One region of the Arthrobacter sp. NPDC090010 genome, then DNA from elsewhere that is predicted to be linked to it. Evidence: riboswitches for the same ligand, from Rfam matches in the RefSeq annotation. Region 1 holds a riboswitch; each other region holds the start of a gene.
The links. Region 1 has a riboswitch for S-adenosylmethionine ahead of ACIPXZ_RS07760 (homoserine O-acetyltransferase). Riboswitches for the same ligand answer to the same signal wherever they lie in the genome.
Positions count from the first base shown of each region.

Region 2: another riboswitch for S-adenosylmethionine. It lies ahead of ACIPXZ_RS02475 (aminotransferase class V-fold PLP-dependent enzyme); the one in region 1 lies ahead of ACIPXZ_RS07760 (homoserine O-acetyltransferase).
Region 3: another riboswitch for S-adenosylmethionine. It lies ahead of ACIPXZ_RS05655 (DUF1737 domain-containing protein); the one in region 1 lies ahead of ACIPXZ_RS07760 (homoserine O-acetyltransferase).
Region 4: another riboswitch for S-adenosylmethionine. It lies ahead of ACIPXZ_RS14985 (hypothetical protein); the one in region 1 lies ahead of ACIPXZ_RS07760 (homoserine O-acetyltransferase).

Region 1 is NZ_JBIVFT010000004.1:98-2,961, forward strand. Features, by position in the region: gene ACIPXZ_RS07760 (homoserine O-acetyltransferase) at 105-1,262, opposite strand; SAM riboswitch class IV at 1,274-1,388, opposite strand; gene ACIPXZ_RS07765 (bifunctional o-acetylhomoserine/o-acetylserine sulfhydrylase) at 1,534-2,853, opposite strand.
Region 2 is NZ_JBIVFT010000001.1:528,280-538,549, forward strand. Features, by position in the region: gene ACIPXZ_RS02465 (Nramp family divalent metal transporter) at 1-1,079, opposite strand, end outside; gene ACIPXZ_RS02470 (class I SAM-dependent methyltransferase) at 1,183-1,920, opposite strand; gene ACIPXZ_RS02475 (aminotransferase class V-fold PLP-dependent enzyme) at 2,045-3,445, opposite strand; SAM riboswitch class IV at 3,484-3,599, opposite strand; gene hisN (histidinol-phosphatase) at 3,676-4,491, opposite strand; gene ACIPXZ_RS02485 (ribosome small subunit-dependent GTPase A) at 4,547-5,671, opposite strand; gene aroA (3-phosphoshikimate 1-carboxyvinyltransferase) at 5,673-7,031, opposite strand; gene ACIPXZ_RS02495 (DoxX family protein) at 7,035-7,523, opposite strand; gene ACIPXZ_RS02500 (sigma-70 family RNA polymerase sigma factor) at 7,670-8,506, shown strand; gene rsrA (mycothiol system anti-sigma-R factor) at 8,503-8,754, shown strand; gene ACIPXZ_RS02510 (50S ribosomal protein bL37) at 8,874-8,948, shown strand; gene ACIPXZ_RS02515 (PadR family transcriptional regulator) at 9,068-9,685, opposite strand; gene ACIPXZ_RS02520 (DUF4097 family beta strand repeat-containing protein) at 9,685-10,270, opposite strand, start outside.
Region 3 is NZ_JBIVFT010000003.1:56,702-66,971, reverse strand. Features, by position in the region: gene ACIPXZ_RS05670 (MmgE/PrpD family protein) at 1-340, shown strand, start outside; gene ACIPXZ_RS05665 (O-succinylhomoserine sulfhydrylase) at 394-1,596, opposite strand; gene ACIPXZ_RS05660 (rhodanese-like domain-containing protein) at 1,600-2,001, opposite strand; gene ACIPXZ_RS05655 (DUF1737 domain-containing protein) at 1,998-2,288, opposite strand; SAM riboswitch class IV at 2,444-2,550, opposite strand; gene ACIPXZ_RS05650 (PLP-dependent aminotransferase family protein) at 2,716-4,125, opposite strand; gene ACIPXZ_RS05645 (DMT family transporter) at 4,235-5,113, shown strand; gene ACIPXZ_RS05640 (prealbumin-like fold domain-containing protein) at 5,527-8,259, shown strand; gene ACIPXZ_RS05635 (SpaH/EbpB family LPXTG-anchored major pilin) at 8,335-9,798, shown strand; gene ACIPXZ_RS05630 (class C sortase) at 9,821-10,270, shown strand, end outside.
Region 4 is NZ_JBIVFT010000011.1:33-4,622, forward strand. Features, by position in the region: gene ACIPXZ_RS14975 (hypothetical protein) at 347-1,303, shown strand; gene ACIPXZ_RS14980 (helix-turn-helix domain-containing protein) at 1,491-2,066, opposite strand; SAM riboswitch class IV at 2,279-2,387, shown strand; gene ACIPXZ_RS14985 (hypothetical protein) at 2,400-2,699, shown strand; gene ACIPXZ_RS14990 (VIT1/CCC1 transporter family protein) at 2,751-3,845, shown strand; gene ACIPXZ_RS14995 (YdcF family protein) at 3,913-4,590, shown strand, end outside.

The DNA.
Region 1 (2,864 bases):
CCCCCGGGGGCCCCCCCCCCCCCCCCCGGCACAGCGGACTCGGCGGGGAGAGTGGTTCACATTCGATGCTGCGCCGGGCCGGGCAAGCGGGGCAGGCGCCCGGCTCAGCGGAACAAGGTCTTGGACAGCAGCGCGCCCAATTGGCCGGCCTCCGTCAGGAACCCGTCGTGACCGATCGGAGAGACGATCCGGTGCACCGGGACCTCTCCCGGGAGGGCCTCCGCCAGCGCCTCCGACTGAACGGGCAGGTAGAGCCTGTCACTTTCGACCGCGGCCAGGAAGAACTCCACCGGGCTCCCCGCGAATGCTCCGCTCGCTCCCCCGCGACCCCGGCCGACGTCGTGACTCATGAGCGCTTCGGTCAGGGCGATGTAGCTGTTCGCGTCGAAGCGCTGAACCAGTTTCCCGCCCTGATGATCCAGGTAGCTCTCCACCTGATAACGGCCGCGTTCGGCCAGCGCGGACGCGCTCAGCGGTTCCTCCCCGTCCTGAGGCTTCCGGCTGAAACGCGCCTCCAGCTCGGCCTCGCTGCGGTAGGAGATGTGCGCGATCCGGCGGGCCAGGGCCAAACCGGCGTCCGGGGCCGCAGCACCGTAGTAGTCACCGCCGCGGAACTCCGGGTCCTGCCGGATGGCGAGCGTCTGGGCCTGTGCGAGGGCGATCTGTTCGGCGGTGCTGTGGCCGCCGACGGCGATCACTGCGCACTTGCGGACGCGCTCTGGGAAACCCGCGGCCCATTCCAGGGCCCGAGCACCTCCCATGGACCCGCCCACGACGGCGAACCACTGGCCGATGCCGAGCCGGTCAGCGAGCCGGGCCTCGGCCGCGGCCGCGTCCCGCAGGGTCACGAAGGGGAAGCGGGATCCCCACGGCTTTCCGTCCGGGGCAGGACTCCCCGGGCCGGTGCTGCCGTTGCAGCCTCCGAGGATGTTCACCGCCACCACGAAGTAGCGGTCCGTGTCGATGGCCCGGCCGGGACCGACGAGCCCGTCCCACCAGCCCTCTTCCTCGGAGTCCCCCTGAGCGACATGAGTGCTGCCCGTCAAGGCGTGCTGGATCAGGACGGCGTTGCCGCCGTCGGCGTCGAGTGTCCCCCACGTCTCGTACGCGAGCGTCACATCAGGCAGCTTGCCCCCGGCTTCGAGACCCAGCGGACCGACCGAAAGGGCACGGACGACGCCGTCGTGGCCCGTCGTGGGGCTGGCCGGCGCCTGCGTGGCGCGCTGAGCGGCAGGGTGCGGGCGGGATGCAGCGATGGTCATGAAGCCTCTATTCCTTGCGCTTGCCCAGGCCGGACGGCGAGGGCCGAGTCTTCACCCGGGGCACCCCACCGCAGGATGGAGGGTTGCCGGCCAGCAAACCGGGGTTTGACGCTGACACTCGTGACTCTTCGTCCAGTCTAAAGGACACGAAACGGCACATTGCGAAGATGACGCTTCATGAGGAGTCATCTTCGGAACAATGTTCCAGCGGAATGCCGAACAGCCCGCCGATCCCGAAGAATCGGCGGGCCGCTCCCGGCGGGAGAGGTGATCAACGAGCGCCCTTCGCGGCGCGGAAGCCGGCGTCGAGGTCGGCGAGGATGTCGTCGATGTGCTCGATACCCACGGCCAGGCGCACCAGGCCCGGCGTGACCCCGGCCGCCAGCTGCTCGGCTTCCCCGAGCTGCGCGTGCGTCGTGGAGGCCGGGTGGATCACGAGCGAGCGGACATCCCCGAGGTTCGCCACATGCGAGTGCAACTCCAGCGCGTCCACGAAAGCCTTGCCCGCCTCCAGGCCACCCGCGATTTCGAACGCGACCACCGCGCCGATGCCATTGGGCCCGTACTTCCGTCCGCGCTCGAACCACGGGCTGCTCGGAAGCCCGGCGAACGCGACGCGCTCGACGTCGTCGCGGGCCTCAAGGAACTCGGCCACCTTCTGAGCGTTCTCCACGTGCCGCTCCACGCGGAGGCTGAGCGTCTCCAGCCCCTGGGCGATGAGGAAGGCATTGAAGGGGCTGACAGCCGAACCGAGATCGCGCAGGAGCTGAACGCGGGCTTTGAGGATGTAGCTGAGGTTGGCGCCCAATGCGCCGTCCGCGCCGAGGTCCCGGGCATAGACCAGACCGTTGTAGCTCGGGTCCGGGGTGTTGAAGCCCGGGAAACGCTCGGGGTCGGCAGCGAAGTCGAACTTGCCGGAGTCCACGATGACGCCCGCGATGGCCGCACCGTGCCCGCCGAGGTACTTCGTGGCGGAGTGGACCACGATGTCGGCGCCCCACTCCAACGGGCGGATCAGATACGGAGTGGCCAGAGTGTTGTCCACGACGAGCGGGACTCCGGACTCGTGAGCCACTGCCGAGACGCCTTCGATGTCCAGCACGTCCTGGCGTGGGTTGGAGACGACCTCCGCGAAGAACAGCTTGGTGTTCGGCTGAACTGCGGCACGCCACTGTTCCAGGTCGTCCGGGTCCTCCACGAAGGTCACCTGGATGCCGAACTTCTTCAGGGTGTTGGCGAGCAGATTGTAGGTTCCGCCATAGAGGCTGGGGCTCGCGACGACATGGTCGCCCGCCTCAGCGATGTTGAGGATCGCGAACGTCTCCGCGGCCTGACCGGAGCTCAGCAGAAGGGCGGCCAGGCCACCTTCCAGACTCGCGATCCGCTGCTCGACGGCGTCCTGCGTCGGGTTGCCGATCCGGGTGTAGATCGGTGCGAGTTCGGCGAGGGCGAAGCGGTTCGCGGCACTCTCGGCACTCGGGAAGACGAAGGAGGTGGTCTGGTAGATCGGCAGCGCCCGTGCCCCGGTGGCGGCGTCCGGTTCCTGACCGATGTGGATCTGGCGTGTTTCGAAGGACCAGTTGTTGCTCATGGCTTTCCTTA
Region 2 (10,270 bases), on a different contig from region 1:
CTCAAGGCAACCTGGCTCAGGACCAGCACCTGTGTGGGGTCCATTCCGATGGCGAGGATGGCGATGGCGGGGATCAGCGTGATCACCCGGCGGGTCATCAGGGGGATCTGGACCTTGAGCAGGCCTCCCATGATGCTTGCGCCCGCGTAGGATCCCACCGCGGTGGAGGCGAGCCCGGACGCGAGAAGCCCCACGGCGAAGACCGCGCCGACGACGGGGCCGAGCGTGTCGGTGATGGCGGCGTGAGCTCCTTCGATGCTGTCCGTCCCCTCGCGGCCCGAGAGTGCGGATGCGGCGAGCAGCAGCATGCCGATATTGACGGCTCCGGCGATGGCGAGGGCTGCGACGACGTCCCAGCGCGTGGCGCGGATGAGTCGCCGGAGCGTCGAGACGTCGGGAGCCTGCTGTCCCAGGGGACGGTGACGGTCTCTTGCGAGTGCGGAGTGCACGTAAATGGCGTGGGGCATGACCGTGGCGCCGAGCATGCTGGCTGCCAGGAGCACCGAGCCGCTGCCCTCGAAGCGGGGGACGAGCCCGCCCAGGACTCCTTCCGGGCTCGGAGGGCTGAACACCAGGCCGCAGAGGAAGCCGATCGTGATGACCGCGAGCAGAACGATGATCGAGTTCTCGAAGGCGCGCTGTCGACGGCGGCTTTGCATGCTGAGCAACAGCATCGAGGCCGCACCGATGATGAGGCCTCCGAGGGGGAGGGGGAGGCCGAACAGCAGGTTCAGGGCTATCGCTCCGCCCACCACCTCGGCCAGATCCGTGGCGATGGCGACGGCTTCGGCCTGGAGCCAGAAGAGTCTTCGTCCCCAGGTGGGGAACCGCTGGCCGAGCAGTTCGGGCAAGGAATGGCCGGTGACGAGGCCCAGCTTCGCCGATTGGTACTGGACCATCACCGCCATCAGATTTGCGGCCACCAGCACCCAGACGAGGAGATAACCGAACTGCGCCCCGGCGGTGAGATTGGCGGCGACATTCCCGGGGTCGACGTATGCGATGGCCGCGACGAAGGCGGGGCCGAGCAGAAGGAGTCCGGGGGTGGTGCGCGGCCGGGTGGACAGCTCCGTGGGCATCATCGTCTCCTATTAGGCATTCCGAATTCAATAGTTTCGGCTTACCTAAAATTTAGCCGCCCAAGGGATGTCAGGCAAGTCCATGGATGTCGGTGACGCAATGTCACAGACGCTGCGCACGCCAGGCGTAACAGCGATAGGGGAGAGTGATCATTTCCTCGGCCCCATGCCCCAAATGTTCATGGAGGTACCAGTCGAGATTGGCCATGACCTTCGCCCGGACAGGCTCCGCGGACCTGAGGTAGTAGCTGCGCGACTTGGCCAGCTCGATGATGTCGGCCGTGCTCAGCTCGTCGTTCCAGGGCAGCACGGCTGCTGCCGCCTCACCGAACCCAGGCCCGATCGCGGGGACGAAGTGGGGTTTGATGACGTCTCCCGCGTGCATGATGCGGGACAGCCGGTGGACCCACGGTACCGAGGTGTCCAACTGATTCCACAGCAGCGCCAGAGTTCCTTCGGGCCGCAGGACGCGGGCCGCCTCGGCGCTCGCGGCCTGCGGGTCCACCCAGTGCCAGGTCTGTGCGGCCGTCACGACGTCGGCGCTTGCTGACGGGAGACCGGTCGCCTCGGCTGTTCCGACGACCGTGGTGACGTCCGGCAGTGCCGTGTGCAATTGACGCAGCATGTCCTCGGACGGCTCCACCGCGGTGACGGACAACCCCAGGGCGCCCAGAAGAGCGGTGAACTTCCCGGTTCCTGCTCCCAGATCGACGGCGTCCGCCGCGCCGGCGGGAACGCACCAGCGTGCCGCCTCCTCTGGATAAGAGGGCCGGACCCGCTCATAGTGTTCGCCGCCGCGTTCGAAAGCCCTGCCCATGTCGCGTCGTCGTGCGACGTCCATACGGGGGCCGCCGGAAGGGGATACGTGACGGGAGGACACGGTGCTGCTCCAACTGCTCGGGGATCGTCGTCGCTAAAAGGTTCTCACGACGACGTGGCTCCCCGAGCAGCGGGCAGGCGGGCCGTCATTCCCCCGTGGCGCAGGGGGCGGCTCCGGCAGTGCCCGGAGTGTTGGGCGCCCAGTGAGGATAGCTTCGCTGATCGTTGGACGGCACCCACCGGCCGGCGTCGACCACGTAGTCCCAGCCGAGTCCCTCCTCGCGGAGCCGCCGGATCCCGGCGATCAACCGGTCGGCATCCTCCAGGCGAGACCCCAGCCCGAAGCTGGCCCGCAACGAGCCTGCCGGAAGGCCGAGACGCTTCAGAAGCGGATGCGCGCAGAATTTGCCGTCGCGCAACCCCACGCCGTGCTCCGCCGAAAGATAGGCGGCCACGAGGCCGGCGTCGTAACCCTCGACGGAGAAATTGACGACGCCGATCGAATCGACGGAATCGCTGAACACCCGATGCACGGTGACGCCGTCGAGCGCTGTGAGGCCCTCCTCGAGATGGCGCCTGATATCGGCCTCGTGCTGCTGCCAGGTGTCGTGATCCAGCGACGCGAGCACCTGGGTCGCACGCGCCAGTGTCGCGGCACCGAGCACATTGGGCGAGCCGCCTTCATGCCGGGCCGGACCGGTGGTCCACGTCACTGAATCGAGCCGCGCCTCACGAACGGCCCCGCCGCCGAGCAGGTGGGGGGTTCCCGCGTCGAGCCAGTCCGCGCGGCCCACGAGGACTCCGGCACCGAACGGGGCATACAGCTTGTGCCCCGAGAAGGCGAGGTAGTCGACGTCGAGGGCGCTGATGTCGATGCGGCGGTGGGGCGCCAATTGCGCCGCATCCACCACGATCCGGGCACCGTACTCGTGGGCCAGTGCGGCCAGCTCGGCGATCGGGAGGATCTCTCCGGTGACGTTCGAGGCGCCCGTCACCGCCAGCAGCGAAACACCTCCCGCCTCAAGTTCCTCACGGATGGCGGACACGGTTTCGGTGAGAGTCTCCTGGGCCACCAGGCTGCGGTGCGCCACGCGCTGCCACGGCAGCAGATTGGCGTGGTGCTCGATGTCCAGGTACAGGACCTCCCCGGCCTGCTCGCCGTTCCTCTGGGGAAGGCATCCGGCCAGCACATTGAGTGAATCGGTGGTGTTGCGTGTGAAGATCACCAGGTCGTCGGGCCGACCGCCGATGAACTCGCGCACGATCTCGCGGGCGTTCTCATAGACCGAGGTGCTGATCTGGGACGCATAACCGGCCCCGCGGTGCACGCTGGCGTAGTACGGGAGGATCTCGTTCAGATAGGCGGAGACCACGCTCAGCGCGGGAGCGGAGGCCCCGTAGTCGAGGTTGGCGTAGCGGATGTCGCCGCCCTGGATGAGCGGTGCCTGGATCTCGGCTCCGGTGACGGCCGCGAAGGGATGCGCGGCCGGCGACGACGGCGCATGGGCGGCCTGAGCGGTACGGCGGGCAAGGGTGTTGACGGACATGCTGGGACCTCTGCATCGTGGAGGGGCCCGCTGAGCGGGCGCCGCGCTTGCCGATCCGCTGTCTGCGGTCGGCCTGGTCGTCACCCGGGGCACCCCACCGCGTCTGGAGGGTTGCCGGCCAGCAAACCGGGGTTTAGCGCTGGCACTCGTGACCTGTTCACGAGCGTACGACAGCGGCGCGTCCGCAGGGGAACGCGCCGCTATTGTTACGCAGAATATGACTTCGGAGCTCAGGGAAGCAGATCGTCCAAGGCAGGGTTCAGGCGGTGCAGGAACTCGGAGTGGAGGATGCCGTTGCTGGCCACGGCGTTGCCGCCGAAGGGTCCGTCCTGCCCGTCCAATGAGGTGAAACGGCCTCCAGCCTCCGTGACGATCGGGACCAGGGCCGCCATGTCGTAGAGGTTCAGTTCCGGCTCACAGGCCAGATCGACGGCGCCTTCAGCCAGAAGGCAGTACGACCAGAAATCACCGTACGCCCGGGTCCGCCACACGGAATCGTGGAGGTCGAGGAAACTGTCCAGCATCCCGCGTTCCTTCCAACCGTGAAGGCTGGAATAGCTGAGGGACGCATCCTCCATGCGGTGCACGTCAGACACCTTGAGGCGGGTGGCGGAGGCCAGCGAGCGGCCGGTGAAGGCCCCATGGCCCTTGGATGCCCACCAGCGCTTGCCCAGGGCAGGCGCGCTGACAACGCCCACGACAACCTCGTCATCCTCGATGAGGGAGATCAGGGTGGCCCAGACGGGCACGCCCCGCACGAAGTTCTTGGTTCCGTCGATCGGGTCCACCACCCAACGGCGGGAGCCGTGCCCGGTGGTCCCGAACTCTTCGCCGATGACAGCGTCGCGGGGCCGGGACCGGGACAGCTGCCCACGGATGTACTCCTCGGCGCTGCGATCCGCGTCGCTGACCGGAGTGAGGTCCGGCTTCGTCTCGACCTTCAGGTCCTGCGCCTTGAAGCGTTCCATCGTCTGGGCATCGACCTGGTCGGCCAGCACGTGCGCCAGGCGGAGGTCATCGGTGTAGTTCTGGGTGGGGACCGTCATGGGTTAAACCGTACCCATCGCGGGAGGACCCACAGCCCGCGACGCACCGAAGTGCTCATGGGGCTCCGAGTTCCTTGCTTTCCCGCTCTTCCTGTATTCCGGCGTCCAGCACACGCCGCAACGAGTCGAGGCGGGAGGCCCCGGCCGGGCCCGCATGCCCCTCCGCGACCCATGCGTCCAGGCCACATCCCACAGCCTGCGCGCCGTGCTTGCAGCCTCGCTCACAGGCTTCCGTGCCCGGAGCCAGATCGGGGAACGCGGCCAGGATACGGCTCGGATCGACCAGGGCCAGCCCGAAGGAGCGCACCCCGGGCGTGTCGATGATCCACGTGCCCGGACGGGCGTCCGGCATCTGGAGGGCCACGGCGGAGCTGGAGGTGTGGCGTCCCCTCCCGGTGACCGCGTTGACGTGACCGGTGGCGCGGTCCGCGCCGGTGAGTGCATTGACCATCGTGGACTTGCCCACTCCGGAGTGCCCGAGCAGCACGCTGACGTAGCCGTCCAATTCGTCCCGGAGTTCCGTGACGGCGCTTCCGAGCAGGGACGCCGAACCGCCGTCGGCGCTCCTGGCATCAATCCCATTGGCGCCGTTCTCCGTGGTGCGGCTGATGATCACCCGCAGATCGAGAGCCTGATAGTTGGCCAGCAGCTCCGCCGGATCCTTCACGTCCGCTTTGGTGATGAGCAGGATCGGTTCGATGCCGGCGTCGTAGGCAGCGACCAGTGCCCGGTCGATGAAGCCGGTCCGAGGCTCGGGATTGGCGGCAGCCACCACGATCACCAATTTGTCGGCATTGGCGACGACGGCGCGCTCGACGGGGTCGGTGTCATCCGCGCTGCGACGCAGCAGCGTACTGCGCTCCTCGATCCGCACCAGACGGGCCAGGGTGTCGGGCTTGCCCGAGACGTCACCGACGAGCGCCACGAAATCGCCCACCACGACGGGCTGGCGTCTGAGTTCCTTGGCACGGGCGGCGATGATGATCCGCTCCTGGGGTGTCCCTTCGTCCAGGACCGCCGTGTAGCGGCCCCGGTCGACGGTGACGATCCGGCCGGTCACAGCATCGGAGTGGCTGGGCCTGTCCTTGGTCCGCGGACGTGAACCGCGCTTGTTGGGCCGCTGCCTGACGTCCGACTCGTCCCAATCGGAAAGGGCTCGCGAGGCGCCGCCTCGAGCCATCTCAGGCGTCCGCCCCGGCCGGCACGGTACGGGACTCCTGAGCGGAGGAGCCCAGCATGGCCTGCCAGAGCGCGGGGAAATCGGGCATGGTCTTGGCTGTCGTGGCGATGTCCTCGACCTGGGTGCCGGGAACCGCAAGGCCCCAGATCGCACCAGCCGTCGCCATCCGGTGATCTGCGTAGCTCTGCAGCACGGCACCGTGGAGGGGGACCGGGCGGATGATCAGGCCGTCGGTGGTCTCTTCGGCATCCCCGCCCATGCGACGGATCTCCGTGACCAACGCTTCCAGACGGTTGGTCTCGTGGCCGCGCAGATGTGCGATTCCGCTCAGACGCGAGGGCGTGTCAGCCAGGGCGCACAGCGCTGCGACGGTGGGGGCAAGCTCGCTGGTGTCGGCGAAGTCCCCGCCCTTGATGCGGTCGCCACCGGTCACCACGAGTGTTCCGTTCTCGAGGGAGACCCGTGCACCCATGCGCCGCAGGATGTCCTGCCAGAGGTCCCCGACCTGTGTCGTCGGTGACGGCCAATGGGGCACCCGCACCGTGCCGCGGGTCACGAGTGCCGCCGCGAGGAAGGGGCCGGCATTGCTCAGGTCCTGCTCGATCCGGACATCGAAGGCATCGATGGTGCCGGGCGCCACGAACCAATGGTCGGGAACGGAATCATCGACCGTCACCCCCAGGGAACGCAGGACCTCGACCGTCATCCTGATGTGGTCCAGGCTGGGCACCGGCTTACCGGAGTGCTCGATGTGCAGTCCGTCGCGGAAGCGGGCCCCCACGAGCAGCAGCGCGGAGACGAACTGGCTGCTTCCGCTCGCGTCGATCACGACGTGGCCACCCCGGACGGTGCCCTCGCCGTGCACGGTGAAGGGGAGTGCCGACGGCGATTCGCCGTCGTCGCCCGTGAGGTCGAGGCCGAGTGCGCGGAGCGACTGGAGGATCGCGCCCATCGGGCGCTTCCTGGCGTGCGGGTCGCCATCGAAGCGGGCGGTCCCGTGGCGCAAGGCGGCGAGTGCGGGGACGAATCGCATGACGGTACCCGCCAGGCCGCAGTCAATCCGGACGTCCGAGGCCGAAGCCTTCGCCGGCATCGGAGTGATGAGGAGATCCGGTCCGAAGGACCCGTCTCCGGGCACCTCCTCGACGGTTGCCCCCAAAGCCCGCAGGGCCTCCACCATGAGGGCGGAATCACGGGAGTGCAGTGGCGCTCGTAGCCGGGAAGGTGCCTCCGCCAGGGCGGCGAGCACCAGATACCGGTTGGTCAGGGATTTGGAACCAGGGACGGTGACCACCGCGTCGACGGGGCCGGCTGCCAGAGGTGCCGGCCAGGCCTGGATCTCACGAGCGTCCTGCGGCACCGATCATGCTCCCTTCGGAGCGTCGGAGGTCACGGCGGGCCGGTTCTTCACGCGCCAGGCAAGGCTCGGCTTGCCGGCCGTGTCCACCGCGGCGAGGAGGGCGGCCCCGGTCAGGGAGAGATTCTTCAGAAGCGCACGACGCCGGGCGGCGCGGCCCTCCTTGGTGGTCGTGTCGGCCTCACGGTGTTCCACCAGTGCGGTGCACACCGCGGACGCGGCGAGCAGCAGAGCGGAAGCGCGCGGAAACCGTCCCAGGGCGTAAAGGGCCCCGGCACCCACCTGGACGCCACCCGCGACACGGTTGATGGCGGCGTCGCCCAACTCGAGTGGCGAGGCATCGACGGCGCGACGCAGCAGCGCCGACGGCCTGCCTGCGGGGTCATTCGCGGATTTGATCTTCTGGACGCCATCGGCGACAAAGCTGCTGGCGATGAGCGGACGGGCCAGGAACCGGACCACGGACACGAGGGTCTCCTTCTTCAGCTGGTGCACTTAGACGGCTTGTGGACCGGCCTGATGACAGGCGCGGACCACTCCTAGTCTTGCACCTTTGCGGAATATTTGCCGTCGGGGAGCCGTTCCCTTACACAGCGGCGAAGCGGGGACGGCCCCCGTCCCAGGAGTCTTCAGGAGGTCCGATGCCCGTGGTCATGGAGCGCGCTGCGCCCCAGGTGACGCTCTCCCCGAACGGTCTGGCGTCCATCCCGCTCCCCAGCCTCGCTTCGCGTCGGCAGGGGACCCCGCGCGGTCTAGACTGGACCGCGATGAACACGACGGAATCCCAAGTCCCGGAACCGGGCGCGGAAGCAGGCTCCTCCACCCAGGCCCAGGGCCGGGTCGTCGAGGACGCCGAACTGGATGTCGCCTCGGAGAGCGCCGGGGAGCGCCGGGCACGCTTCGAACGCGAAGCCATGCAATACGTGGATCAGCTCTATTCCGCGGCCATGCGCATGGCCAGGAATCCGGCGGATGCCGAGGACCTGGTGCAAGAGGCGTACACCAAGGCGTTCTCCGCCTTCCATCAGTACAAGCCGGGCACGAACCTGAAAGCGTGGCTGTACCGGATCCTGACGAACACCTACATCAACCTGTACCGGAAACGGCAGCGTGAGCCCTTGCAGTCGCATGGGGAGACCATCGAGGACTGGCAGCTGGCGCGGGCCGAGTCGCACACCTCCACGGGGTTGCGTTCCGCCGAGGCCGAGGCGCTGGACCACCTTCCGGACTCCGACGTCAAGCGTGCGCTGCAGTCCATCCCGGAGGAATTCCGGCTGGCCGTGTACTTCGCGGATGTCGAGGGGTTCGCGTACAAGGAGATCTCAGAAATCATGAACACCCCGATCGGGACGGTCATGTCCCGCCTGCACCGAGGACGCAAGATGTTGCGTGAGCTGCTGGCGGAGTACGCGGCCGATCGAGGGTTTGGAGTGCAGCGCACGGCCGCTGACACGGCATCAGTGGAGAAGACGAAATGAAAGACTGCCAAGGCCTGGGCGATTGTGAAGACGCCCGGATTGAACGTATTTATGAATACCTGGACGGTGCCCTGCCGCGTGCTGACGTGGAAGAGATCAAGGAACATCTCGCCAGTTGCCCGAATTGCCTGGAGCAGCATGACCTGGAATGCATGATCCGTTCCATGGTCAAGCGTTCCTGCACGGAGGCCGCTCCGGCTGAACTCAAGCAGAGCATCCTGGAGAAGATCCACTCCGCTCGCAGCTGATCCACCCTGGCCGGGGGTGCTCCGCGTTTCCGCGATGATGCCGCGGTTTCGCGAGGGTCGCCTCGGTATGGGAGACTTGAGGGCAGCTCTCGACGAGTGACAAAAGAAGGAGTCCAGCTATGAGCAAGCGCGCACGCAAGCGTCGTGACCGCAAGCGCGGCGGTGCCAACCACGGCAAGCGCCCCAACACCTGAGCAGCTGACACCCCGTGAGGGGTGACTGCTCGGCTTGCGCCGAAAGGAACGGGCCCGGAACCATGAGGTTCCGGGCCCGTTCCGTTGTGCGTCACGATGTGGGTGAGCGTTCAAGTGGGTCAGCGTTCAAGCAGTTCCTTCGCGTCGGCACGGGCCTGGTCCAGGACCCGGCGGAGAGAATCCAATTGGGTCTCGCTGAGTTCCCCCCGCGCTTTCTGCAGACGGATGAGCATCAGGAGCTCCGAACGGAAGCCGTGCACCAGCTGTTCCGCCGCACGGCTGCGGGCGAAGCTGCCGGCCTGAGCCGCCACCGATGGCGGGAGGACCGGTTCCTGATGTGCCGCCGCGGCCCGCGCCTGGCGGGAGGTGCTGTTCAACTCCTCGCGCAGCGAACGGATATTGCTGCCGATGTCCTCGCGGAGGCTGTCGGCGAGACGGCGGACAGAGGCTGTGATGTCCTTCTCCACGGAGCTGAGTTCCTCGCGACGGCTGTCCAGTTCGCGCCGCCCTGCCTCGGTGAGGGTGTAACTCGTCCTGCGGCCATCGACCTGAGTGGAGACGAGTCCTTCCTCTTCCAGCTTGGCCAGTCGCGGGTAGATGGTTCCGGCGCTGGGGGAGTACGTGCCGTTGAAGCGGTCACTCAGGGCCTTGATGAGGTCGTAGCCGTGCTTGGCTCCGTCCTCGAGCAGAGCCAGGAGGTAGAGGCGCAGTGCGCCGTGGGCGAAGACCGGCGGCATCAGAGGGCCTCCTCCGCGGTGGTGGCGGGGGCGTGGACCACGGACAGGTTGCCGGAGACGGAGTTCGTCCGGAGCACGACGAGATGCTCCTCAGGACCCGCAATGGTCTTGACCGTGTTCTTCACCGGCATGTAGCGCTGTGAATCGATGATCACCTGACCGGATCCGGTCTTGGCGGTCAGATCCACCCCGCTCTCCCAGGGCAGTCGCACGGTCACGTCTCCCGAGACGGTGTTGGCGCCGATGTCCTGCGTGTCGGGGGAGACATCCAGAAGGATCTCGCCGCTGACGTTGTTGAGGCGGACATGGTTGAGGCGGCCTGTCGCGGTGACGGCGCCCGAGACCGTGTTGACGCTCAGGCTTCCGTGATGGTCGCGGACGATCGCCTCGCCGCTGACGGAGTTGACGTCGAGGTGGGACGCTGTGCGATCCGCGACGACGTCACCGGAGACCGTGTTCAGCGAGGTCTTGGCGGTGGTGCCGCTGACGAGTCCGTCGCCGGCCACTGTGGAAGCGTCCACCTGGATACCCGACGGAACGGCGATGCTCAGGATCACGCGGTTCTCGTGGGATCGGGTCACGCTG
Region 3 (10,270 bases), on a different contig from region 1:
GAGCCTGCCCCATGCTCTCGCGCTGCTCCTGGACGGGAAGGAACTGGTCCCCCAGGACTTCGCGCGGTTCGACGCGCCGGAGGTCCTGGCCGGCCTGGAGCTGATCACCGTGGTGCCGGATCCCGTGGCGGGGCGCGAGCCGCTGGTGGACGTGGTGACGGAGGCGGGGACGTTCTCCGCCCGTGTGGAGCATGCCCGGGGCGGTGAGCGCTTCCCGCTGTCCCCGGCCGAGGTGGACGCCAAGTTCCGGGGGCTCACCGCCGGGCTCCTGGAGCGGGCGCATCAGGACGAGTGGATCGCCTGGGCCCGGTCCTTCTCCTCGCAATGCGGGGTCACTTAACGCCGCCTGATCGGCGATGAGGCGGCGTTAAGTGACCCCGCATTGGGGACGGACTAGCTGAGTGCCTGCTGGAAGTCCCGGATCAGATCGTCCACGTCCTCCAGGCCCACGGACAGCCGCACCACGCCGTCACCCAGCCCGATCGAGGCACGGCCCTCGGCACCCATGGCGCGGTGCGTCGTCGTCGCCGGATGCGTGATGAGGCTCTTGGAATCGCCCAGGTTGTTCGAGATGTCCACGATCTTCAGCCCGTTGAGCAGCTTGAACGCCGCGTCCTTGGCGGTGCCGCCCGGCAGGGCCGCCAGTTCGAACGTCAGCACCGTGCCGCCCGCGCTCATCTGGCGCGCGGCCAGCTCGTACTGCGGGTGCGAGGCCAGCAGCGGGTACTTCACCCAGTTCACGCCGGGCTGCTGCTCCAGCCAACCGGCCAGCGTCAGCGCGGAGGCCGACGAGTGCCGCACGCGCATGTCCAGCGTCTCCAGGCCCTTCGTCAGCACCCAGGCGTTGAAGCTCGACAGTGACGGGCCCGTGTGCCGCATGAGGTTCTTCACCGGCCCGTCGATGAACTCCTTGGACCCCAGGATCGCGCCGCCCATGACGCGCCCCTGCCCGTCGATGTGTTTGGTCCCGGAGTACACGACGACGTCGGCCCCCAGATCCGTGCAGCGCTGCAGCATGGGGGTGGCGAAGACGTTGTCGGCCACCACGGTGGCCCCCGCGGCATGCGCCAGTTCGCTGACCGCGGCGATGTCCACGATCTCCTGCATCGGGTTCGAGGGGGACTCGAAGAACACGGCCTGCGCCGGCACGGACAGCGCCTCGCGCCACTGCTCCAGATCGGGCCCGTCCACGAACACCGTCTCCACGCCCCAGCGGGGCAGGATCTCGTTCAGGATCACGAAGCAGGAACCGAACAGGGACCGCGCCGCGACCACCCGGTCCCCGGCGGCCAGGAGAGCACCCAGCGCGGTGAACACGGCGGACATCCCGGACGCCGTGGCGAAGCACGCTTCCGTGCCTTCCAGCAGGCGCAGCCGTTCCTGGAAGGTCGCCACGGTCGGGTTGCCGTAGCGGGAGTAGACGAAGCGCTCGTCCTCACCCGTGAAGGCGCGTTCGGCGGCCTCCGCGGAGTCGTAGACGAAGCCCGAGTTCAGGAACAGCGCCTCGGAGGTCTCGTAGAAGCCCGTGCGGTCCAGACCGCCGCGCACCGCCTGGGTGGCGGGGGACCAGTTTTCAGTCTCGGGGTTGAACGCCACGCCTCAGCCGCCGATCGAGGTCGGCAGGCCGCTGTTCTTCCAGCCGTTCACGGTGCGCTCCCCGAAGCGGTCCGGGACGCCCTCGAAGCCTTCCAGGACGTTGTAGGAGGCCCAGCCGGCCGCCGTCGCGGCTTCCGCGGCCGCGATGGAGCGCTGGCCGGAGCGACAGAGGAACACCAGCTCGGCGGTGCCCGGGGCGGGTGCCTGGGCGCCCAGCTCGGTCAGGAAGCCGGTGTTGGGCACACCGCCGGCCAGGTTCCACTGGATGAACAGGGGCTCGCCCGACGGAGCCTTCGGGCGGCCGATGTGCGCCCACTCCGCCTCGGTGCGCACGTCCACCAGGACCGCGCCGTCCTTGAGCCTGTCCCAGGCCTGCTGCGGGGTCAGATCTCCCGCGTAGCTCACAGGGCACCGCCATAGGGGGCGAAGCCCGGCGCGGGGACGGCGTACGGGTCCACCAGGGGTGCCGGAGGAGCGGGAGGGGCGTAGGGCAGGACGACGGCCTGGGCCGCGATCACCGTCTTGCCGTTGAACGTCACGGACGGGCTGCCATAGAGGATGTACCCGTCGGCCAGGGCGGCGGAGACCCGCTCGCAGAACTCGCGGGTGTCCGGGCCGGTCAGGAGGCGGTACGGCAGGCGAGGGGCCGGCGTCGCGGACGTCTCTTCGGGAACGACGGCGGCTTCCTCCACGGAGGTCGCCTTCGCGCTCGTGGAGGCCGGTTTGGTCGCCGCGCTCCGGGTGGTGCGGGCCCGTGGGGTGCCGGTCTTCGACGTCGTCGCCTTGGCGGCACCGCTTGCGGTGGTCGCGCGGCGCGCGGGGGTTTTGGGTGCAGGCATGGGAGGCTCCTTCGCGCTTGCAGTTGACACATGCCGAGTAGTCACCTGAGGCACCCCGCCGCGTGAGGAGGGTTGCCGACCGGTCAGTCAGGGCTTGTCACCGGTACTCGTTACTCATCCAAAAATCTAGCACCAGGCCCCCTTGGGGACTGCGACGCGATCCTTCATCTTCTGTCATGAAACGTCGCGCCCGCCGCTCCTTCCGCGAGACGCCACTTGAGCACAGTCCGGAGCCCTCACACTGTGCTCAAGTGGCGTCTCGCGGCACCGGGGCAACGGATCAGTCCTGCTCGTGCAATGCCTCTGCGAGGAGCCGGGCGGCCTCGGGGAACCGCTCGGGCCCCGGTCCAGCGAAGTTCAGCCGCAGATATGCCCCCGAGGGCTCTGCCGGGAACCAGCCAGCACCGTCCGCCACGAGGACACCACGAGCCGCGGCATCGCGGACCAGGCGGGGAACGTCGGTGCCTTCGGGAAGCTGCGCCCAGAGGTTCAACCCGCCGCGGGGCACCTGCTCCACGAAGACCTCCGGCAAGTGCTCGGCCAGCGAGGACCGCAAGAGATCCCGGCGTTCACCCAGCTGCCGCTGCACGGCGCTCAGGTGCCTGAGGAAACCGGGCTGGGTGACGACGTCGAGCGCCGCGGCCTGCAGCAGCCCGCTCACGTACATGGTCTCCGCGGTCCGGTCGGCGAGGATGCGCTGGAGCGCGGGGCCGCGGGCGATGACGGCGGCCACCCGGACGGCAGGAGAGACGCTCTTGGTCAGCGAGCGGATGTAGACCACATGCCCGTCGTCGTCCTCCGCCGCGACCGGGCGCGGGCGCGTCTCGATGCCGAAGTCGTGCGCCCAGTCGTCCTCGATGAGGAAGGCGCCGTGCTCACGGACGACGTCGAGCACCGCTTGCCGTCGCATGGCGTCCCATTGAGCGCCGGTCGGGTTGGCGTAGTTGGGCTGGGCGTAGAAGGCGCGCGCTCCGCTTTCCCGGAAGGCGCGGTCCAGGTCCTCCGGATCCGGGCCGTCCGGTCCGCTGGCGATGGGGACGAGGCGGACCCCGGTCTGCGCTGCGGCGAGGATGGCTCCCCAGTAGCTGGGGGACTCCATGATGACGGGCCTTCCGTGCCCCACCAGGGCACGGAAGAGCGAGCTCAGTGCGCTCTGGCTGCCTGGCAGGACGAGGACATCCCGGGCCGACGGCGGCGTCAGCCCGGGCGCCGTCACCGAGGCCAGTTCCCCCGCGAACCAGGCACGGAGTTCCGGGAGTCCTTCGGCGGGTGCCGGGGTCAGGGCGGCCTCGGTGCGGGCTGCGCGGCTGAGCGCTCCACGGATCAGGCGTTCGGGAAGAAGCTCGACGGCGGGATAGCCGCTGTGCAGGCCGATCACCTCAGGGGCGGGATGGTTCATGGGAGCCGGTGGCGCGGGAAGCTGGGCCTGCGGTGAGCTCAGAGCGCTCGTCTGCCAGCCGTACTCACGGGGCCTCGCCGTGGCGAGCCTGCGGGCGAAGGTCCCGACGCCGGGACGGCTCTCCACCAGTCCCTGTGCGCTCAGCTTCCGGAGTGCCTTCTGAACGGTGACGGGGCTCGCCGCGAAGCGTGCGACGAGTTCCCGGGTGGAGGGGAGCTGCGCACCGTCCGGGGCGGTGGCCAGCCAGCTTCTGAGCGATGAGACGATCTGCTCAGTGCTATCGTTGTTCATGAGAGTACATAGTAGCGCTACTGATGAAATGCCCCAGGTGCTATCCACGGTTTCCAACGTGGCCGCGGCCCCTGGGACGGTGCGCGGAACGGGGCGTCCAGGAGCTCCCTTGGGCGATCGCCGCGGGACGGCCGCCGGACTCTGGTGGGGCCTGCTCGGCGTCGCCGCCTTCTCCCTCACCATGCCGTTCACGCGTGTGGCGGTGGCCGGGCTCCCGCCGCTCTTCGTCGGCGCCGGCCGGGCGGCCGTCGCAGGATGCGTGGCGCTCGTGGTGCTCCTGCTGACCCGCCAGCCATGGCCCACGCGTCGCCAATGGGTGAGGCTCGCGGTCGTGGCACTCGGGGTGGTGGTGGGCTTCCCCTTCCTGACCTCGTATGCCATGCAGTGGGCGCCGGCGAGTCACGGAGCCGTGGTCACCGCATTCCTGCCGGCCGCCACCGCCGTACTCGCCGTACTGAGAGTGCGGGAGAGGCCCAGGCCGCGCTTCTGGGTGTTCTCCGGGGCAGGGGCCGTGGCCGCCCTGGTGTTCGCCGCTCTGCAGAACGGAGGGCTGGGCGGATTGCATGTGGCGGACTGGCTGCTGCTGGGGGCCGTGCTTCTCGCAGCGGTCGGCTACGCGGAGGGCGGGGTGCTCTCCCGTGAGCTGGGTTCCTGGCAGACGGTCTCCTGGGCCCTGGTGCTGTCGCTTCCGGTGATGCTGGTGCTCAGCGGCGCATCGGCCCTCACTCAACCCTTCACGCCCGGGCCGGCGCAGTGGGCCGCCTTCGCGTATCTGGCCCTGATCAGCATGTACCTGGGATTCTTCGCCTGGTATCGCGGACTGGCGATCGGACCCATGGCCAGGGTGAGTCAGGTGCAGCTGGTGCAACCGGTGATGACGATCGCCTGGTCGGCCCTGATTCTCGGGGAGTCCGTGGGGTGGAGCACCGTGATGGGAGGGGTGGCCGTCATCCTCTGTGCCGCGTTCGCAGTCCGGAGCCGCCGCTGAGTGTGGTCTTGTTGAGCGTGGTTCTGCTGAGCCTGATTCTGTGAGAGAAGGGGTCGGGCGCTGTGCGCCCGGCCCCTTCCTTCCTTCGCTCCTGAGTCGGGACCTGGCGGATCCGTCTCCCAATGCCTGAAAGTGTCGGTGGTTCTGGAGAACCTCCGGTACTTGTCAAGCATGTCAAATGTACTACATTTCCTGTCGATGGTCACGTCACGTTCCGCGGGTTCCCGCTGTCAGCGCTGGCGGCATCAGACAGCATTCCGCCGTCTTTGTCCAATCCCACTGTAAATGTCCGACATTTAACGTTACGGTTTTCCTCGTTCGATTGATGTTCCCCCACGTCATATACAGATTTCTTGCTCGGGGGCAGAACGTCCTCGCGAACCCTTCCCCGTCGCCGAGCTAGGGATCCTTCCGTGCCGTCATGCCGTTCTCGTCCGTCCCCTGCGCTGCGCGGCGTCATCCGACGCTGCCTCGCGGTCGCCCTGAGCCTTCTGCTGCTCGGTGCCGCCGGGCTGCCCTCGCAGGCCAGCGCCGTCGTCGGTCCGCAGCAGACTGCGGAGGCCGATGACGCCCTGCCGACGTCGCCCTTCGACGCCTCGCAGCTCTGCGATCCGGGGACCTATTTCTCGCTCGCCTCGGACGGGACCATCGGCCGGTCCACGGTGCGCAACAAGGTCCCGGACGGTGGCTTCACCCGGGTCGGCAGCTTCCCCATCAACCCGGACTATGCCAACGGAGTGCCGGCCCTGGGCGATCAGCAAGGTCCCGCCAACGGACTGGCTCTCTCTCCGAACGGGGTGTTCTACGGCCTCCAGCCACGGGCCCACCAGACTCGTGACGCCAGAACCGTCTGGTACGCCGACCTTTTCCGTTTCGACGCCTCCTCGGGTGCCGCTCGCAAGGTCTTCAGCGGCTTCGAAATCGATCGAGGAGCCCAGGATTCAGCCGGCTGGAAGCAGTACCGCACCATTGCCGGGGCAGTGGACCCGCACCGCCAGGAGTTCGTCTTCGGCAATGTCCGCGACAGCGGTTCGGGAACCTGGGTGCTGGACCTCTTCCGCTACAAGGACGGGGCTCCGCCCTACCTGGGCGCCTCCATCCGCATCCCCGGCGTCGGGACATCCGTCAACGGTGACATCGCCTTCGACTCCCTGGGCAACCTCTTCTTCATCCAGGGCGATGCCCGCAGCGGGACCACCCGGATCGTCACAGTGACCGCGGACCGTCTGCAGGCGGCGCAGGGGAAGCGGATCGACCCGGACATGGTCTCGTCCGCGATCCCGTCCGCCGGGGCCGGGCTGCACAACGGCATCGCCTTCGACAGTGACTCCACTCTGATCATCCAATGGAACCCATCCGGCTCCCGGAACTCCTACAACCTGAGCCTCGATTCGAACACGCTTCAGCCGATCTCACCGGCACGGCAGACCAATATGGTGGAGGGCACCGACCTCGCCTCCTGCCAGACCCCGTCCACCCTGACGCTGAAGAAGGTCGTGCTCGGACGAGAGCAGCCCGACGATCAGTTCACCCTCGCCATCAAGGCAGCCGAACAGCCGGAGCTGGTGCTCGGATCGGCCACGACATCGGGTCGGTCCGACGGGCTGCAGCGCGAGTCGGCCGGGCCGGTGCCCGCGATGGCCGGTAAGTCCTATCTGCTGTCCGAGGGCGGCGTGCGCGCCGGAAGTCTGGCCGACTATGACAGCAGCTATCAGTGCCTCAAAGAGGACGACGGAAAGGTTCTCGCCTCCGGTCTGGGCACCGGCTTCACCTTGAGGGGCTTCCCGGCCTCCAGTACGTCTCTAGGCATCAATGTGGTGTGCACCTTCACGAACTCCCCGAAGCCCCAGCCGGAGCTGGTGGTCTCCAAAACAGTGGACCCTGCTTCCGGAACCGTCCTGAACCCGGGGCAGAGGGCCGGGTACACGCTGACCTTCGACAACCGCAAGGGCACGGCCGCTGTCGATGTCGAGTACACCGATCTTCTCGACGACGTCCTCGATGACGCCGATCTCGTTGAAGGGTCGATCGTGGTGGAGCCGACGCTGACGGCGGTACTGAAGGGAAGCCACCTGATCATCGGAGGTGAAGTGCCGTCCGGGAAGTCGCTCACGGTGCGTTATGCCGTCACGGTCAAACCCAGTGGCTCGGGAGGTGACGGGGTGCTGCGGAACCTGCTGGTGAAGGGACCGCCGGAGACCATCCGCCCGCCGGACTGCGATGACCCGGACACCAATTGCACCGATAATCCCGTGTCCGATGCGCGCTGGACCCTGCATAAGGAATCCGATCCGGCCAGTGGGTCGTCCGTCTCGCCAGGGACGGTCATCCGGTACTCCGTCACGGCCCGCGCCACCGAGGGGACGGTGCCGGACGCGGTGCTCGACGACGACCTGAGCGACGTGCTGCACGCTGCCACCTTCGTGCCGGGCTCGGCTCAGCTCGCAACGGGATCCTCCGCGCCGCGGCAACTGCCCGACCCGGAGGACGGGAAGCTCCGGACCCCGGCCTTCGAACTCAGTCCGGAGCGCGACGTCGTCCTCAGCTATCGCGTGAAGGTGAACGATGGGGTCTGGGGCGCGACCCTGCGAAACCTCGTCAGTGGTACGGGTTCCACGCCGCCGGAGAACTGCGTGCCGGGTGCGTCTCGGCCCGAATGTTCCACGGAACATCACACGCCTCTGCGAATGCTGATCCAGAAGCTGGGTGACGGGCCGGAGGGAGCGGCGCCGCTCGACGGTGCGGCCTTCGAAATCCGTGCGGATGCCGCAGGTGCTCCCGGTGCGGCCGTAGACCCGGGGCCCGTGGCGGTCTCCGGTGAGGTGGGTCTTTTCGAGGCCACCGGCCTGGCCGCCGGGACGTACTGGCTGGTGGAGACCAAGGCGCCGGAAGGTCACACCCTCCTGGCCGAGCCGGTCCGCTTCACGCTTTCGGCCAAGGGCGTCAGCCTGGACGGTCCGGGGTCATCGGCCAGGGTGAGTGCCGAAGGCATCACGATCAGCGTGACCGATCTGAAGTCCTGGGAGCTTCCCGCGGCCGGCGGTGAGGGAAGCGCGCTCCTGCAGGCGGCCGGTCTTGCCCTGCTCGGGCTCAGCATTCTGTCCCTGCTGCTCTGGCGGCACAGCGTTTCGCGTCGGCACGGCTGAGAGCCCTGCTGACGAGGCCGAACGCACCCGCATGCCTCGTCCGGGGCGTGCGCACCCCGAAATAGAAGGAGATTCATGTCACTCGCCATGAGAGGGCGCGCTGTGCGTGCCGCGATCGCGACCGCGGTGGGAGCGGCGCTGTTCGCGCTGAGTGTCGCCCCGGCGCAGGCCGCGCCGCTGGTCGATCTCGACCCCGGGGCCACCTCGACCCTGACGATTCACAAGTTCGAGCAGCCGGAGGAGTTCGGGGAGGCCGCTGACGGTCTGCCCCGGGACACCGCCGGCCTGAAGCCGATGCCGGGCGTCGGTTTCACCGTTCAGAAGGTCCAGGGGATCGACCTGACCACCAACGCCGGCTGGGCGGAGGCGGCGGCGCTGAGCGCCGACGAGGCCAAGAGCCGTACCGAGAAACCCGGCCGGACGCTGACCACAGGCACCGACGGCGTCGCCGTCTTCAGCGGTCTTCCGCTGGGTCTTTACCTTGTGAGCGAAAGCAGCGCGCCTGCCGGGGTGACGCCGTCCAAGCCGTTCCTCGTCACACTGCCCCTCACCCATCCGACGGATCGTGACCACTGGCTCTACGATGTGCACGTCTACCCGAAGAACGCCGTGATCACGGCCGAGAAGTCGGTGAAGGACTCCCCGGGCGTCAAGCTGGGCGATGAGGTCGAATTCACCATCCGCGCCGATATTCCGAGGGTCAAGGAGCTGGACGGCTACAAGATCGTCGACCCGCTGGACACCCGCCTCGATCACGTCTCCACCGCAATCCGGCTCAGCAACGGTGCCGCCATCGCGGAGGGCCAGGACTACACGGTCTCCTTCGACAAGAGCAGTAACACCGTCACCGTGGAGTTCACCGAGGCTGGGCGCAAAATCCTGGTGGACAATGCCACCGCCGCCCGAGTGGAGGTGGTCATCAAGACCGCGGCCAACTCCACCGGTGAGATCGAGAACGAGGCGATCGTCTACCCGAACCGCCCCAGCTTCGACCACAAGCCGGGTGAGCCCGGCGGCCCGATCGTCCCGCCTGCGGTGGAGACCAAATGGGGGCGGATCGTTCTGGAGAAGGCCGACGCCGGTGACGCCGGGAAGCGCCTGGCTGGTGCCGCGTTCCAGGTCTTCGTCTCCGAGGCGGACGCCCGCGCGCAGCGTGACGCGGTCGAGATCAATGGTGTCTCCGAATGGACCACTGCTGAGAACGGGCGAGTGGACATCGCAGGACTGAGGTGCTCCAACTTCGCCGACGGCGAGGAACTGCAGCCGGGCGACCCCCGGTGGCGTTCGTACTGGCTCGTGGAGACCAAATCCCCGGATGGCTATGAGCTGCTGGCCGAGCCGGTGAAGGTGGACGTGACCGGCGATGATCCCGCCAAGGTCACCATCAGTGTCAAGAACGTCCCGCACAACGCAGGTTTCGAACTGCCGCTCACCGGTGGCGTCGGAACCGGGCTGCTCTACGTGGGTGGCGCGCTGCTGCTGGCCGGTGCCTGCGTGGCCGTGGCGGTGCGCAAGCGCCGGGCGGATGCCGGGCGCTGACCCGGGACGAGCGGCAGACCCGATGCCAGGGCGCAGGGGAGGCGGTGGGCGACGGCCGACAGGGCCGATCGCCATCTTCCTCTGCGCCCTCCTGGGACTCGGACTGCTCCTTTATCCGAGTGCCGCGGAGTGGTTCTCCACCATCGGGCACAATACGCAGATCTCCGGCTATGCCCAGGCGGTCCGGCAGCTGCCGGACGCCCGTCAGAAGGAGCTTCTGGCGAACGCCCGGGCGTACAACAGCGCCCTACCCGGCGGGCAGCTCCGGGATCCGTACTCCCCGGCGGCTGCGCAGGATCAGTCCGGCTACCAGCGGCAGCTGGCGGTGGGCGACGGCGGCGTGATGGGCCGGCTCCGTTATGAACGGCTCGGCATCGATCTGCCGATTCTCCACGGGACCTCGGCGGACACCCTGGCGCACGGCGTGGGGCACCTGTTCGGCAGCAGCCTTCCGGTGGGCGGTGTCCGGACG
Region 4 (4,590 bases), on a different contig from region 1:
CAGGGCCCCCCCCCCCCCCCCCCCAAAAAACCCCCCCCCCCCCCCCCCCCCCCCCCCCCACCCCCCCCCCCCACCCCCCCCCCCCCCCCCCCCCCCCCCCCCCCACCCCCCCCCCCCCCCCCCCGCCCCCCCCCCCCCCCGGGGGGCCCCCCCCCCCCCCGCCCCGCCCCCCCCCCCCCCCCCCCCCCAATAGCTGACTCGGCTGGCGTCGCCGCCGTGGATAGCGGACTCAGGAGCTCTGACGAACAAGTTCCCCTCGGGCACGATCCACAGTTCGCCACGCCGGTTTTTCCACATGGGAGCTCCGGCCGTCCTCCGCGGCTCGTTCATGCCGCAACGTCGCGGTATGAACAGAACACCGGCAGCACTGCTCCCAGACGGACAGGGTCCATGGCTGACTTCGGAGCTCGACCTCCTCGGAATCGGCAAGGACGCACGACGGCGGCTGCTCGCGAACAATGACATCGTCCGCCCACGGATAGGCGTCTTCGCGCCGGCTGAGGAACAACGACGACTCACTCTCAGCGAGCGCGCAGACCGCCGTCTGGCGGCTCATCTCCGCCTGACGCAAAACAAGGAAGATCCCGCCTACATCTACAGCCACACCTCGGCAGCCAGACTCAGAGGTCTGTCCTTCTGGCGCGACAGCCCCCTCATCCATGTCTCATGCCGGAGCAAACCGTGCGCGCGGCGCCTGGGTTCGGACATTCGTACGCATTTCATTCCGGTGCCAGGCACGGACTGGGACATCGTCAACGGTGTCCCGGTCACGACGCTCGAACGCACCATTATCGACTGCGCCAGAATCATGCCGGTGGAAGACGCGCTCATCCTAGCGGATCAGGCGCTGGCCCTTGGGGCCGACCGTCGTCGAATGCACCGGATGCTGGAGAGGCTCACCGGTCACCGAGGCGTGGTGAACGCCCGGATGGTCGTCGATTTCGCCGACCAGAGAAGCCAGTCCGTGGCCGAGTCCCGCTCGCGGCTGCTGTTCCACCTGGAGAGCCTCACGGCCCCTGTACCTCAGATGGCAGTCATGACGCCGCTCGGCTGGCGATATCTGGATTTCGCCTGGCCAGACAGCATGCTGGCCGTCGAGTTCGATGGGGAGGTCAAGTACTTCGGCGAAAAGCCGACGGAACGCGCCCTGTACGAAGAGCGCCTCCGGGAACGTCATCTCATGGAGCTGGGGTGGCGATTCGTCCGGCTGAGCTGGGCGGACCTCGATGACCCGGGAGGAGTGCGCAGACGGATCAAAGCGGCGCTCCGAGCCCAGGATTCTGCAGCCGCGCTACGCAACTGACGGTCTCGCAGCGCCAAGACTCGACACCCGTTCCGGGCTCGCCGAGTCAGCTATTGGGGGCGTGAGTCCGCTGCCCGGGGTAGCTGACTCACGCCCCCAATAGCTGACTCGGCAGGCGTCGGCGCCGTGGATAGCGGACTCAGGGCCCGATTACCGGCGCCTCAGCCATCGATCATGCCGCCACGACTCATGCCGCGGCAGCAGGAACCAGGACCCAGAGGACCTCGACTTCCTCATCGGTGGGGTTCAGCCAGGTGTGCGGTTCGCGACCCGGGAAACTGAGGGTGTCCCCTTCGGAGAGCTCGTACCGTTCGTTGGAGAAGGTGAGCACGATCCTGCCTTTGACCACGTGCAGCACGTCGACGTCGCAGTCGACGGCATACAGCTCCGACTCGCCCTTGCCGCGCGGCTCGATGATGCCTTTGAGCACTTGCAGCCTGCGCTCAGAACGGCCCGTCAGCAGCGTCTCCACGATGCCCTCGCCGCCGAGCGAGATTCTCGGAGCCTCATCCTTGCGGGTCAGGGTCACCTCCGTATCGGCGAAGAGGTCACCGATGTCGACCGAAAGCACCTGGCACAGGGTCACAAGGGACGCCACCGACGGCGAGGTGAGGTCGCGTTCCACGCGGGAGAGGAAGCCCTTGGTCAAGCCCGTCACCTCCGCGACCTGCTCGATCGTCATCCGCTGAGCCTTGCGTGCCGCGCGGATCCTGGACCCGATGTTGATCGGCGCATTGCTCGGCTCGATGGGCAGGGCTTTCATGGCGGCCATTCCTTCTCTGACGGGGCTGCGAAGAACAAGGGAGGTGATCCGGCTCACGGGCAGCATCTGCCTAGGAGTTTAGTACCAGTCACCAGGCCCTGCCTGCCCCGCAACTTCGCGTCGTGAGCTCACCCGTTCACGCAGCGTCACACTGCAGCCCGGACGTCCGGGCGCGGGCCGCGCGACGTCGTCGTGATCTAGAGTAAAGGAAGCTTCACGAGAGGTGGCGCCAAGCTCCGACTGGCCACCCGCCAACCCCATGTTCACGGGTGGCTCGGATGCAGAAGCGGCCCCGTTCCACTGGCGGGGCAAGAGCATTGCCGAAAGGCTTCGATGTCCGTCACCGTCATCCCTTCCGTCGAGCCGCAGAGCGGCCGGGTCACGCTTCACCTCCAGGGCGTGCCGCAGCACTACTTCTGTCCTCAGCCGCACCAATTGCTGGACGCCCTGAGCCGCGCGGTGCGCAGACCTCTCTGGAACGACGGCGCGCTCACCGTACGCGTCGCCGCCACCGGACTGCGGGACGGACGAGCACTGCATTTCCTCTTGCAACCGCTCCCGGGTTTGCGGTCGACCGAAACAACAATCCTCGGTGAACCGGCCGAAAATCCGCGGAATTTCGCGCTAAAGTGAGGGCTGCGCAATGGGGCGCCACCATCATCCCGACCCCAGGAGCCCGTGTTCATGAGCACCCCCCAAGCCTCCGCTGCAGATATCAGACGCTGGCAGCAGTACCTGGCCGACGAACGAGCCGAGGCTTCCGTCTACCGGGAGCTCGCCGCTCGCCGTGACGGTGAGGAGAAGGCGATCCTGCTGTCCCTCGCCGAAGCCGAGGGCCGCCACGAGGCACATTGGCTCAGCCTGCTCGGCGACGACGCCGGCAAGCCCCGCCCGGCCTCGCTGAACAGCCGTTTCCTGGGTTTCCTGGCCCGCCATTTCGGCTCCGTGTTCGTCCTGGCGCTCGCCCAGCGGGCCGAGGGCCGTTCCCCGTACTCCACTGATCCGCACGCCACACCCGCCATGGCGGCAGACGAGCAGATCCACGAAGAGGTGGTCCGGGGCCTCGCCACCCGCGGCCGGGCACGCCTCTCCGGAACCTTCCGAGCCGCGGTTTTCGGGGCCAACGACGGCCTCGTCAGCAACCTTTCGCTCGTCATGGGCATGGCGGCCACCGGCGTGAGCAGCCAGGTGGTGCTCTTCAGCGGCGTCGCAGGCCTGCTGGCCGGAGCGCTGTCCATGGGCGCGGGCGAATATGTCTCGGTCCGTTCCCAGCGGGAACTCCTGGACGCCAGCCGCCCGACCCAGGTCACCTTGGCCGTCGCACCACGCCTGGATCTTGAACACAACGAATTGGTGCTCGTATATCTGGCCCGCGGCATGAGCCGGGAAGCCGCCGAGCACCGGGCCGCCGAACGTCTCGGGCAGTTCAGCTGCGACTGCGACCCCAGCCTGTCCCTCTGGCCGGAGCGCCCGGAACAGGACCAGGACGAACACGAGGAGATCGGCACGGCCTGGGGAGCCGCCTCCTCCAGTTTCTGCTTCTTCGCCTCGGGCGCACTGATCCCCATCCTGCCGTTCCTGTTCGGCATGAGCGGTGTCGGGGCCCTGGTCCTCGCCGTAGTCCTGGTGGGCATCGTGCTGCTGGGCACCGGTTCGGTGGTCGGGCTGCTGTCCGGAACCTCACCGATGAGCCGCGCGCTGCGTCAGCTCTTGATCGGCTTGGGGGCCGCCGGGGCCACCTACGTCCTGGGTCTGCTCTTCGGCGCCACCATCGGCTGAGCCGAGGCCACCGGCGATCGTCCCTGGGCACCTCCTGCGTAGAGTTGCCTGCGGGAGGAAATGATCAATGGACACCATCACCCGAGTCATCGCGGAGAACATCACCACGGTACTCGCCGCTGTCTTCGCACTCGCCGGGGCGTTCAGCATCTGGCGGGACCGGCGACGGCTTCGCAATGGCGTGTTCCTGCTGCTGGCTTTCGGCTTCGCATTGCTGAGCCTCGGCCGGAACGATGAGACGGCGTGGATCCTGCTGCTCAGTGTCCTCCTCGCGCTCCTGGCCGTGCCGGTGCTCGGAGTCTTCCTGGTGGTCAACGGCATCATGATGCTGCGGCGGGAAGGACGGAGCCTGGCCAATCTGCTCTCCCTCGCGGTCGGACTGCTGGTGCTCTTCGCTCCCATGCTTCTGGGAGCCTTGGGGCGTGTCACGAGCCGTCCGGACGCTCCCACCTGGCTCAGCATGATCCCATTCCTGATCTTCGTGCTGGTGGCCTATGTGGGCTTCGTCTTCTCCGCGTTCCTGGTCTACTCCTTCGTCTATGCCCGGACACGGAGCCGCCAGGTCCCCGACTACGTGATCATCCTCGGCTCCGGTCTGATCGGCGGAAAGGTCCCGCCGCTCCTGGCAGGACGCCTCGATAAAGCGATTCAGATCTATCAGCGCTCCCCAGCCGACTCGAAGCCGGTTCTCATCCCCAGCGGCGGGCAAGGACCGGACGAGTCCCGCAGCGAGGGCGAGGCCATG